Regions from separate parts of the Roseibium algae genome, predicted to be linked through region 3. Evidence: predicted binding sites of a transcription regulator. Region 3 holds the regulator's gene; each other region holds the start of a gene.
The links. The regulator PhoB, encoded in region 3, activates phosphate uptake and scavenging genes when phosphate is short. The targets are predictions, from matches to a motif close to TGTCATNNANCTGTCAT.
Positions count from the first base shown of each region.

Region 1: V6575_RS19895 (DUF1045 domain-containing protein) is a predicted target of PhoB. The motif match lies at 1,521-1,537, and genes of this name have one in related genera.
Region 2: ppk2 (polyphosphate kinase 2) is a predicted target of PhoB. The motif match lies at 2,053-2,069, and genes of this name have one in related genera.
Region 4: V6575_RS20425 (PhoX family protein) is a predicted target of PhoB. The motif match lies at 1,069-1,085, and genes of this name have one in related genera.

Region 1 is NZ_JBAKIA010000018.1:60,713-63,842, forward strand. It holds gene V6575_RS19890 (alpha-D-ribose 1-methylphosphonate 5-triphosphate diphosphatase) at 1-726, opposite strand, end outside; gene V6575_RS19895 (DUF1045 domain-containing protein) at 723-1,457, opposite strand; gene phnL (phosphonate C-P lyase system protein PhnL) at 1,558-2,256, opposite strand; gene phnK (phosphonate C-P lyase system protein PhnK) at 2,265-3,053, opposite strand; gene V6575_RS19910 (alpha-D-ribose 1-methylphosphonate 5-phosphate C-P-lyase PhnJ) at 3,050-3,130, opposite strand, start outside.
Region 2 is NZ_JBAKIA010000013.1:39,741-42,870, forward strand. It holds gene V6575_RS16870 (Gfo/Idh/MocA family protein) at 1-918, opposite strand, end outside; gene ppk2 (polyphosphate kinase 2) at 1,068-1,976, opposite strand; gene V6575_RS16880 (TetR/AcrR family transcriptional regulator) at 2,175-2,819, shown strand; gene V6575_RS16885 (carboxyl transferase domain-containing protein) at 2,821-3,130, shown strand, end outside.
Region 3 is NZ_JBAKIA010000002.1:230,716-233,845, forward strand. It holds gene V6575_RS04725 (aspartate aminotransferase family protein) at 1-178, opposite strand, end outside; gene V6575_RS04730 (GcrA family cell cycle regulator) at 602-1,165, shown strand; gene phoB (phosphate regulon transcriptional regulator PhoB) at 1,260-1,955, opposite strand; gene phoU (phosphate signaling complex protein PhoU) at 1,996-2,706, opposite strand; gene pstB (phosphate ABC transporter ATP-binding protein PstB) at 2,740-3,130, opposite strand, start outside.
Region 4 is NZ_JBAKIA010000019.1:37,269-40,398, reverse strand. It holds gene V6575_RS20430 (metal-dependent hydrolase) at 227-940, shown strand; gene V6575_RS20425 (PhoX family protein) at 1,144-3,036, shown strand; gene V6575_RS20420 (YHS domain-containing (seleno)protein) at 3,115-3,130, opposite strand, start outside.

The DNA of each region.
Region 1 (3,130 bases), on a different contig from region 3:
TTCATTTACATGGCTGATGGATGCATCATCGTGACTTGCTATGGCGATGCCGTGCTCATGGGCGAAAGCTGCGATTGTCTTTCGGTTTTTTGGCGCAATGTCGTTGGCCTGATTTTGACGCTTTTCGATGTAAGCTGCCATTTCCGCATCAGACATGCCTTTTTTAGTCTGGTAGTAGGTCTTGTAGGCATCCAGCGAGACGAATTGGCGCTGCCCCGGAGTGTGATCCATCAAGGATATGAGGCGGACATTTTCATCGCCGTCAAATGCCGAAAATGCCGTCATGACGTCTTCAGCAGAGACTTCACAGCGCAGGTGGATGAAGTGCTCCGCCCGAAGGCGGTTTTCAGCCTGACCGGTTTCAATGGCCTTGGCCAGCTGCTGCATATCGTTGGTGTTCAGATCAGCTTCGCTGTCCATGCCAACGCGCAGGGCATCGAAAACAGTGGTGATGCCTGCGCAGGCAACTTGCGCATCATGCGCCTGAACGGAAGAGATAGGGTTCCAGCGGACCTTGGGCCGGGGCGCGTAGTGAACTTCCAGATGGTCAGTGTGAAGCTCGATCAGGCCAGGGAGAAGGTAGTCACCTTCACAATCATGTCCTGCGACGGAACTTGATTGCGAGATGTCGGAAATCACGCCATTTTCTGAATGAAGTGCACCATCCAGAACGCTGTCTGGCAAGATCAGACGGGCATTTTTGAAAGTGTCTGTTGTGGCGCTCATTTTGAACCTCGGCATTTTGAAACAGCTTGTTCCGGCGTCAATGACCCGGTCAGCGAGAAGATGGTGTGAACCTGAAACGGAGCCCCGCGCTCGGCTTCGGTATAGAGCCCGAAGCTTGAGACCTTTCGGGCAACATCGGTCAGGTTCGCGAAATGAGCTCTTGCAGCCCGGTGCAGATGATCTGCTTCATCATTGCTTTCGAGCTTGTTGCTCAGCGTCATGTGAAAGCGCAGCTCGTCGAAGATATAGGGATAGCCCCAGTCCACCAGATTGCGGTCCTGGGACGGGCTCAGATTGCTATTGCGGCGGCGTTCCAGATCCGCAGCAGAGAGCGTTGCCCGGAATGGCTCGAATTGCCGAACGCATGCCTCGGCGAAGGCTTTGAGATCAGGCTCCGGGTTGTCTGGCGTCAAAGCGAGAAACTTGCCAAGCCGGTTTACGGAAAGCCCGGCCAGATCAAAGGGCGCAAGGTCTGCTGCGAAAGACGAGCAGGCGTTCAGTAGCTCTGTTTCAGTCGTCTCAACCTGCAGTGAAAAAGGCGCTTTTAGCGTTCCGTGAAAGCCATAGCGGCGCGGATCGACGGTCAAGGCCTGGGTGCGTTCCGGGCTTAGGCCGTCAATGGCTGGTTGTTGGAGGTCCAGACCGGTGAACGGATCGCGTCCAAGCCAGTGATTACCAGCCTGCATCAGGGGATCGTCAGCGGGAGCAGCAAAATATATGGCGTAGCGCATTGAAGACTCAAACGGCAAAGGGGGGGAATAGCAGGATCGGCATCATCGACCTAAGCGGTTGTGATGTCGATCCTGTGACAACGGTATTTTTCTACTGTGGTTATGCTGCGGCTTTGAAACCGGTGACGTCAATGATGCGGTCGGCAATGCGTTCGCGCACATCCTGATCGTGCAGGATTCCGATCATGGCAACACCAGCAGCCTTTTTCTCGTCGACGAGTTCGACGACCACAGATCTGTTTACAGCATCCAGCGAGGCAGTTGGCTCGTCGAGCAGAAGGATCGGGTAATGGCCTATGAAGCCACGAGCGATGTTTACTCGTTGCTGTTCACCTCCGGAGAAGGTCGCCGGGGGCAGATCCCAAAGCCGTTCGGGTACATTCAGGCGGGCCAACAGGTCTCGCGCTTTTGCGATGGCAGCGTCTTCAGAAGTGCCTTGGGCGACCAGAGGTTCGGCGACGACTTCCGTTGCCGAAACGCGCGGAATGACGCGGAGGAACTGGCTGACATAGCCGATTGTATCGGACCGCAGGGACAACATATGGCGTGGGGAAGCGTCAGCGATGTTGATGATTTCGTCGCCGTTGGTGACGAGTATCTGACCTTCATCACAGCGATAATTGCCATAAATCATTTTCAAGATGGAGCTTTTACCGGCTCCTGAAGGGCCACCCAGCACAACGCATTCTCCTGCTTCGACGGAGAAATCGACATTTGAAACCACGGGGATCGACGTTCCGCCCAGCAGGTGCATGGTGAAGGTCTTGCCGACGGTGTTGAGGTAAAGACGGACTGGCATGGTGGACCTCAGACCTGGAGAATGGAAGATACGAGAAGCTGGGTATAGGGCTCGCGTGGATCATCTAGAACCTGATCTGTCAGACCGGTTTCGATCACGTTGCCTTGCTTCATGACCATGATGCGATGAGACAGCAGACGAGCCACAGCAAGATCATGGGTAACGATAATGACCGATAGGCCAAGTTCGCTGACCAGTCGGCGCAACATGTCCAACAGCCGTGCCTGAACCGACACGTCCAGACCGCCAGTAGGCTCATCCATAAACACAAGACGCGGATGGGTGACGAGATTGCGCGCGATCTGCAAGCGTTGGCGCATGCCGCCTGAAAACGCCCGTGGATCATCGTCAATACGGTCTGCGGTGATTTCCACCCGGCCAAGCCAATCGGTCGCGGTCTCGCGGATGTTGCCATAGTGACGCTGACCGACAGCCATCAGCCGTTCGCCAACATTCGCGCCGGCGGAGACATTCATGCGCAGGCCATCAGCGGCATTTTGATGGACAAAACCCCAGTCTGTCCGCATCAGAAGACGACGTTCTGCTTCGCTCAGCTGATAGAGGTTGCGCATGGAGCCATCGCGCATGCGGTATTCAATCGCGCCTGCGGTTGGGGCCAGTCGCGTCGCCAGGCAATTGAGCAATGTGGTCTTACCGGAGCCACTTTCTCCCACGATGGCAAGGACTTCGCCCGGCCAAAGCTGGAAATCAACGTCATTACAGCCAATCCGGTCGCCATAGTAGCGGGTGACACCGTGGACCTGCAGCAGAGGTTCTTCGTTGGTTTGGAAACTCATTGGTCTGTCTCCCCGGTCTTGCCTGACAGAATTGAAGCTGCGGGATCTGCTGCCATTGGACCAAGGTGGCCATGGGC
Region 2 (3,130 bases), on a different contig from region 3:
ATCGATCTCGCCCCGTGTGGCCCTGCCGAAAACGTCAATCAACTTTGCATATTGATCACTCGAGCCGATGGTTTCGGACTTTGCAGTCAAATCGGCAAACCCTGTTCCATCGTCTAGTCGGATCAGAACCTCTTCACTCTGCGGCGCATTGTAGGGGATCATGATTTCAAGCCGGGCTTTGGTGCCCACCAGATTGATCCGCTGATACGGAACCAACTGCGTCGAGACCGTGAAGTCCAACCTCCGACCTTGACCAAAATCCAGAAGGGCGCTGGACAAGCGGTCCGTGCCAAAATCAGGGTCGCGGTCGATCAACGACAAAACGCGTGTGGGCTCAGCTTCAAAGAAGTAACGCCCCGCTACCATCGGATAACAACCGATATCAAGCAGCGCACCGCCCCCAATATCCGCCTTATTGCGAATATTACCGGGGTCCGCGTTGAAGTAGCTAAAAAAGGACTGAATTGCGCGCAGCTCTCCAAGAGCGCCAGACCGAACTATCTCCCGAGCCCGGATCCACTGTGGATGCGCCCGGACCATAAAGCCTTCGGCGACAAGCTTGTCTTTCGGCAAATCCAAAAGCTGCCGCGCTTCGTCTGCAGAGAGCGCGATAGGTTTTTCGCACAGCACATGCTTGCCCGCCTCCACGGCCTGCACCGTCAATGGCACATGCATGTGGTTGGGAAGCGGATTATATATCGCATCAATATCAGGATCAGCCAGAAGTTCCTCGTAGGAGCCATAGGCTTTTTCAATCCCAAGCTCGGAGGCTGTCGATTTGGCGCGCCCCAAATCGCGAGAAGCGATTGCAGCAGCAATGCCGGTCTGTGATCGGGAAATACCCGGAATCACTTTCTCAAGGCCGATTTTCGCCGTTGAGAGAATGCCCCACCTGACGGAGCTTCGATCGTTTGCCATATCAGTGTCTCCCGTGACCATCCACCCTGAGGTTCGCTCCTCAGAAGACATCTGTCATCGCAACCCAGACGGAAGAAAGCAAGGTCACGGCACTTCAGCAGCGCAAGGGGATCCGGACCATCGAAGACAGCCCGGATATATCAAGTTCCTCAGAATTTAGTCGGCACATAGAGTTCGTCCGGCAGCACCTTGCGTTCATAATCGGGGTTTGAGCGTCGATCAGGCAACTTGATCGGCTCGTGCGGCACTTCTTCGTAAGGCAGCATGCTGAGCAGATGGCTGATGCAATTCAGTCGCGCCTGCTTCTTGTCATTGCCTTCAACGATAAACCAGGGCGCTTCGGGAATGTTGGTTCGCTCCAAGGTCTCTTCCTTGGCCTTGGTGTAATCCTCCCAACGCACACGCGATTCCAGATCCATAGGGCTCAGTTTCCACTGCTTCAGCGGATCGTGAATACGCATCAGAAAACGAAGCTGCTGCTCTTGGTCAGTGATCGAAAACCAGTATTTGACCAGAACGATGCCGGAGCGCACTAACATGCGTTCGAACTCAGGAACATCCCGGAAGAACTGCTCAACCTGATCAGCGGAGGCAAATTCCATGACCTGCTCCACGCCAGACCTGTTGTACCAGGAGCGGTCGAACAGAACCATTTCACCGGCTGCAGGAAGATGTGGCACGTAACGTTGGAAATACCACTGGCTCTTTTCCCGCTCCGTTGGGGCCGGCAAGGCGACAACGCGGGCAACACGTGGATTGAGCCGCTGGGTGATACGCTTGATAACGCCCCCTTTGCCTGCGGCATCGCGGCCTTCAAAAATCACGACGAGCTTTTGTCCAGTGTGCTGAACCCAATCCTGCAGCTTGACCAGTTCTGACTGCAAACGCAGCAATTCTTGGAAGTAGGTTTTACGGTCAATCTCAGACTTGTGTTTCAGATCGGAAATAAAGGCCAGGTCTTTGGCGATCAGATGATCGTCGAGTTCCATTTCCAACTCTTCATCCAGGCTATCTTGCCACTCTGCCTCGACCCAGGTCCGTGCACTGTCATCACTCATCTGATTGTCCTCTTCACTTCAAGTCGTCAGGCCTGAGCATAACGATGCTTTTCTGCTCTCTTGTGAAACTCTACTTGTTACAGTTTTTTGACACCCGGCTGCCAATCACTCCTTTCGCCTGGTCATTTGCCCTTTTGGGTCCTTTTCCAGTTGAAAATGAATGATCGTTCATTTATTTTCATTTTTGGAGGAACTTCTGTGTCACATCAAATCGCGACCCTTGCAGAGCGAAAGCCTGCAAAAAAGGGAACACAAACGGCCCATCGCGTTCGCAGAGCGGCATTGAAGCTGTTTGCCCGGCAAGGCTATGCCGCAGTGTCCATGCGTCAGATTGCAACAGAGGTCGGCGTCCAACCGGGTGCCCTCTACAACCATTTCTCTACCAAACAAGAAATCCTGAAAGATCTGATGCTGTCGCATATGCGCGACCTGCTGGAAGCATGGCAGGAACACGCCGCAAACACAGACAGGCCATCAGACCCTCTCGAGGCCTTCGTCACCTTCCATATCCGCCATCATTTGCAGCGTACCGAAGAGGTGTTCATCTCCTACATGGAGTTGCGCAATCTTGAGTCTCAGAATTTCTCTGAAGTAGAAGTCGAACGCCGCCGCTATGAGGCCATTCTAACCGCAATTTTAGAAGACGGTGTGAAACGCGGTGTGTACCGGATTAAGGAAACACGGGTCGCGACACGTGCGATCATTGCCATGTTGACCGGCATTCCGACCTGGTACCGCGAAAGCGGCATGCTCTCTGCAGAGCAAATCGAAGCAATTTATCTGGATATGGTGCACGGCAGTGTGTCTGCCATGCCTTTGTCCCCTGCAAGAAAGAACCGATGACATGACCATATTGAAATCGAACCTGTCATCACGCAGTGCGGAGTTTCAGGCCAACACAAAAGCCCATGAAGCCGCCTTGGATGACATTCGCGGCGCTGCAGAGGCAGCAGCTGGCGGCGGCGGTGAGGCTGCACGTGAGCGCCACATATCTCGCGGCAAGATCTTGCCAAGAGAGCGCGTCTCCCGCTTGCTCGATCCGGGTTCACCGTTTCTGGAAGTCGGCATGTTAACGGCGCACGACATGTATGAGGGGGCAGCTCCTGCTGCCGGTATCATCGCAGGCATTGGCCGCGTCGAAGGCCAGGAAGTCA
Region 3 (3,130 bases):
CCTGAGCCTTCAGCGCCTCGACCAGATGCGGATGACTATGCCCAAGCGCGTTGACGGCAATCCCGGATCCGCAGTCCAGAAATCGTCGGCCATCACTCGCTACCAGCCAGACACCTTCACCATGATCGAATTCCAGGCCCGATCTTGCGTAAGTTCCAAACAGCGCAGACGCCGACATTTCCTTAAACTCCCGTGGAGAGAAAAACCTTTATGCCATGCGCTGTTTATTCCGGAACCTGACCAATAAAGGCCCTAAAACGAAACATGCCGCCCGGAAAAGGCGGCACGCGCATGTCATAAAAGCTTATACACCTGTTCCCCGGCTCGCTGTCAATGCAATTGGCAGGTTTCAGCCAATTGCATTCGCACATAGGCAAATTGGCTATTCTGGGGAAAAGCTGGTTCATCCCCATCTGAATCCCCCCGAAACCTTGCCTCAACTTTCACCGATATTGTAATGTCCGATGAGTAAAGCACGACATGTCGTGTAGCAAATCACTTTATGGCACTAAATATGCCACTACTGGCACGCATGAGTGTGCCTTAACACTTGGTTAATGCTTCGTGGTTTTTCGCCACTGAACATACGGGGTGCGGCAAAATGAGTTGGACGAATGAACGCGTGGAGCTTTTGTCAAAGCTCTGGGCCGAAGGCCATAGCGCAAGTCAGATTGCGGGCGAACTCGGCGGCGTGACACGCAATGCAGTTATCGGAAAAGTTCATCGCCTTGGGCTTTCGGGCCGTGCAAAGGCACCATCGCCTGCATCCAAGCCGCGTCGGCCACGCGCGGGCTCGGCTGCACCTGCATCACCAGGAAGAACAGGTACACCGCAACCACAGTCTCAGGGTGCAACTGCCTTGAAGATGGAAAGTGCACCTGCTCCTGTTGCAAAGCCAGAGCCGGAAATCGAGCTTATTGCTGAGCTGGTACCGATGTCAGAACGTGCAACGATACTGTCGTTGACAGAACGGACTTGCAAATGGCCAATCGGAGATCCGAGCACCGACGATTTCTATTTCTGCGGTCGGGTTTCAGATGCAAACGTTCCTTATTGCGCCCATCATTGCAAAATTGCTTATCAACCTGTGAGTGATCGGCGACGCAATAATAACAATAAGCCGTTGGCTGTTTCCGCCCCAATTGCTGCTGCACGCGCTTCCTAGAGCTTTGCAGTTTTAAGGCGATCAGAGATTAAAAAAGCCCGCCGAATTCGGCGGGCTTTTTATTTGGCAATAGCAAGATACTGAGGTTCAGGCCTCAGGCAAGGGCGAACTGATCGTTGAAGGCATAACCAGCACCGCGCACAGTGCGGATTGGGTCTTTCGCCTTGCCACGGTTCAACGCCTTGCGCAAACGCCCGACATGAACATCAACGGTCCGTTCATCCACATAGACATCGTGGCCCCAGACCCCATCAAGAAGCTGTTCACGAGAGAACACGCGCCCAGGCGACGTCATTAGGAATTCCAGAAGCCGAAACTCCGTTGGCCCCAGATGGATTTCCTTGGTGCTGCGCCGCACACGGTGAGTTTCCCGATCCAGCTCAATATCACCAGAACGCAGCATCGAAGATACAACTTCAGGATTTGCCCGGCGCAAGATGGCCCGGACCCGCGCCATCAGTTCCGGCACGGAGAATGGCTTGACCACATAGTCATCTGCCCCCGTAGACAAGCCACGAATACGCTCGGCTTCCTCGCCGCGAGCAGTCAGCATGATCACCGGCAAGCGTTCAGTCTCTTCGCGCATTCTCAGGCGCCGACATAGCTCAATGCCGGAAATGCCCGGCAGCATCCAATCAAGTAGCAACAAGTCAGGTACACTTTCACGGAGACGAACTTCAGCGTCGTCTCCGCGCATGCAGGAATCGACTGTGTAGCCTTCTGCTTCCAAATTGTATCTCAGCAACAGGCTGAGCGGCTCCTCGTCTTCAACGATGAGTACCTTAGGCATTCCAGTTTACTCCGAACCATTCCCGCCTGACGTACTGATATCAGGCGTCTTCTTTGTCCATGACACCCGTTTCGTCCATGCGTGGACGATCTTCGGTCAGGCGGTCACCTGTGACCATGTAGAAAACATTCTCTGCGATGTTGGTGGCATGATCGCCGATGCGCTCGATGTTCTTCGCGCAAAACAGAAGATGAGCGCACTGAGTGATATTGCGCGGATCTTCCATCATGTAGGTCAGCAACTCCCTGAACAACGAGGTGTAGATCGCATCAACTTCGCTATCCCGGTCCCGTACAAGACGAGCTTCTTCAGCATTCCGGCGGGTATAGGCATCCAGCACGTTTTTGAGCTGAGACAAAGCCAGCTCTGTCATGTGCTCAACACCGATTGACAGTGTTTTGGACTTAAGACCTGCATCCATCGCAATCACACGCTTGGCAACATTTTTCGCCATGTCGCCGACCCGTTCCAGATCGTTTGCAATACGGCCAGCAGCCATGATCTCACGAAGGTCCTGGCCCATCGGCTGACGTCGTGCGATCACCTGAACATTGCGCATTTCGATATCAAGCAGAAGCTCATCCAGCCTGGCATCCTTCAAGATGGTTTCCTGGGCAAGCTCCAGATCCTGCCTCATCAAAGCAGAAACCGCGTTGCTGACAATATCCTCGGCCAGGCCACCCATTTCGGCGATCAGACCAGCAATAGTGGTAAGTTCTTCGCCATATGCAGATACCGTATGTTCGGTCATCTCAGTTCCCTTTCCATACCCGTGTCAACAAAATCAGCCGAAGCGGCCCGTGATGTAATCCTGGGTGCGCTTGTCTTGCGGGTTGGTGAAAATATCCTGCGTCGCGCCCACTTCAACCAGATTTCCCATATGGAAGAAAGCTGTCTGTTGAGACACACGAGCCGCCTGCTGCATCGAATGGGTCACGATAACAATCGTAAAATTCGCCCGCAGTTCATCGATCAGCTCTTCCACCTTTGCAGTGGCAATCGGATCAAGTGCCGAGCACGGTTCATCCATCAGAATGACTTCCGGGCTTACCGCAATGGCACGCGCAATGCACAGGCGTTGCTGCTGGCCACCTGACAGCCCCGTTCCCGGTCCATCCAGACGATCTTTCACTTCGTTCCAAAGACCAGCTTTCTGCAAGCTGGATGCAACGACT
Region 4 (3,130 bases), on a different contig from region 3:
ACAGTAAACCTCTGGTTAAGTTCTACATTCAAATCTTGGAGGCCCGCGTAAATTTCCTGAGCGCCGTTTTTTGTCGCCTTTAGTTTTATACTTTGGTTTTTGGAAATGTCAGGGGGGGCGGTCAAGTCCTTTGTAAGGTCAAGTCCTGGGAATGTCGGGGGTGCAGGCAGGGAAAAGCTGTGCGATAGGAATGGTGCTTCTTTAAAATCGGCATGGGAACTTTGTTATGAAATTGACCTGGTATGGGCATTCGGCTTTCAAAATTTCAATCAAGGGTGCATCGATCCTGATCGACCCTTTTTTGACGGGCAATCCAAGCTTTCCTGCAGACATGAGCGTTGATCTTGTGTCTGAGGGCGTAACGCATGTCCTGTTGACCCATGGCCATGACGACCATGTTGGAGATGCTGCCGCCATTTGCAAAAAGACCGGCGCGCAATTAACTGCCGACTATGAGCTTTGCTTGTGGCTGCAGGCGCAGGGCGTCAGCAACATCAATCCGATGAATTCTGGCGGTTTTCTTGATTTAGGGCCTTTCAAGGTCGCAATGACGACCGCCCACCATTCATCCTCGTCGCAGAGCAAGGGTAATGGGGAGGCGATCTATCTCGGCCAGCCACATGGCTTGATCGTGGATGCACCAAATGAGCCTGTCGTCTACCATATGGGGGACACAGACATCTTTGGTGATATGGCCCTGATCAACGAACTCTTCGCTCCGAAGGTCGGAATTGTGCCGATTGGGGATCGTTTTACAATGGGCGGTAAAGTGGCTGCGCTGGCCTGTAATCGCTTCTTCGATTTTGAAACCATTATCCCGTGTCACTTTGGAACTTTTCCGATACTGGACCAAAATGCGGATACCTTTATTGGCGGCCTTGGGGAGAGGGCATCCAGAATCCAGCTGCTCGCTCCGGGGGATGAGGCCACCTGCAATTAACGCTCGCAAGTGAGAAATGTGATGGTGCGGCAAAGGCGCGAGGTTGTCTCGTTGGATGATGATCTCGTGCCTTTGCCTTAGAGCACAGATTTCTCCGGATCATTACAAATGCATAATGCACTGGAAAGTGTCGTCAACCTGACATGGTGATGGGTGATCTTGCGCGCGTAAATGTTGGTAGCCAGCTATTTGGAGAGCAAGCCATGACAAACGCGGATACGCATGATCTTTCGTGGGACGATTGGGACGAGTTGCAGCGTCCGACGCCTGAAGAGACTGAATTTGATCAGGTCGTTGACAGGGCTCTGTCTCGACGTGGCTTTTTGGGCGGCATTGTTGCCCTTGGCTCTGGTGCTACGGCCATGGGCCTCGGCACGAGCCTGTTAGGGTCAACCTCTGCCGAGGCCATGACCTCCAGCCGCTTCGGTTTCAAGGCAATACCGATTGCGACAGATTCAACTGTCCATGTTCCAGAAGGTTACACATGGGACGTTCTGGTGCGTTGGGGCGACAAGCTTTTTTCCGATGCTGCAGACTTTGACCACGCAACAGGCGGCGATGCTGCCACGTCCGACCGAGTGTTCGGCGAGAACACTGACGGCATGGAATTCTTCTCCGTTGGCGACCACCAGCTGATTGCTGTCAATCATGAATATGCCAATCCCAAGCTGAACTTGCCGAACAACAAAGACGGCATTCCGACATCTGCAGAAGATGTCAAAAAGCTGCAGAACCTGCAGGGCGTGACTGTGATGGAAGTGTCCGAAGGCGAACATGGTTGGCAAGTGGTTGTCGACAGCCCGTTCAACCGGCGTATCACCCATAATACGCCAATGCGTCTGGCTGGCCCTGCTGCTGGTCATGATTTGCTGAAAACGGATGCTGATCCGTCGGGCACTCAGTCGCTTGGAACGTTCAACAATTGTGGTTCAGGTAAAACCCCTTGGGGCACTTATCTGACCTGCGAAGAGAATTTCAACGGTTACTTTGGATCGACCGATGCAGCATTTGCTGTGCCGGATGATTACAAGCGTTATGGCATTGGACTGAAAAGCCGCTACGCCTATCAAATGTTCGATCCACGTTTCGATATCTCCAAGAACGTGAATGAACCACACCGTGCTGGTTACGTGGTGGAAATCGATCCGGCTGATCCTGCTTCAACGCCTGTGAAACGCACAGCGCTGGGCCGCTTCAAGCATGAAAATGCTGAATGTGCTCTCGGTCGTGACGGTCATGTTGTTGTGTATCTGGGAGATGATGAGCGCGGCGAATTCCTTTATAAGTTCGTGTCCAATGGCACCTATCAAGCTGGTGGCAGCACAGATGGTCTTCTGGACGATGGCACATTGTTTGTTGCCAAGTTCCATGACGATGGAACCGGTGAGTGGCTGGCCTTGACTGAGGAAACCACTGGCATGAGCCAGGCTGAGCTCAGCATCTTCACTCGCATGGCAGCTTCCAAGGTTGGCGCAACCACCATGGACCGTCCTGAATGGATCGCGGTTAATCCTGTGGCCGTCGAGGCTTATTGCGCGCTCACCAACAACAAGAACCGCGGTATCAAGACCAATGCCGGCGGTGATGAGACCCCTGTGGGCGGACCTAATCCGCGTGCAGAGAACAAATACGGCCAGATCGTACGCTGGTATCCGGAAAACGATGATCATGTGGATCCCAAGTTCAAATGGGACCTGTTCGTGATGGCCGGAAACCCTGAGGTTCATGGGGGTGACACCTACGGTGGGTCTTCCAACATCAATGCTGGCAACATGTTCAACTCGCCGGACGGTATGGCCTTTGACACAAAGGGTCTGTTGTGGATCCAGACCGATGGCAATGACAGCAATGAAGGGGACTTTGCCGGACAGGGCAACAACCAGATGCTGATCGGAGATCCGGCCACGGGTGAAATCCAGCGGTTCTTGACAGGACCACACGGCTCGGAAGTGACCGGTCTCAACTGGTCAGTGGATCGCCGCAGTGCCTTTGCTGGAATTCAGCATCCTAAAGCACCGTTCCCTGATGGAGATGGCAAATTGGCCCGTTCGTCCATTGTGGTGATCAAGCGTGATGACAACGCCCTGATCGGATAACGGTTCAGGTTTGGATGAAAGATTAAGGGCGCAGCGGGTTACCGCTGCGCCCTTTCTGTATTGTTCATATAGCCGAGATCACCGGATGATTGGT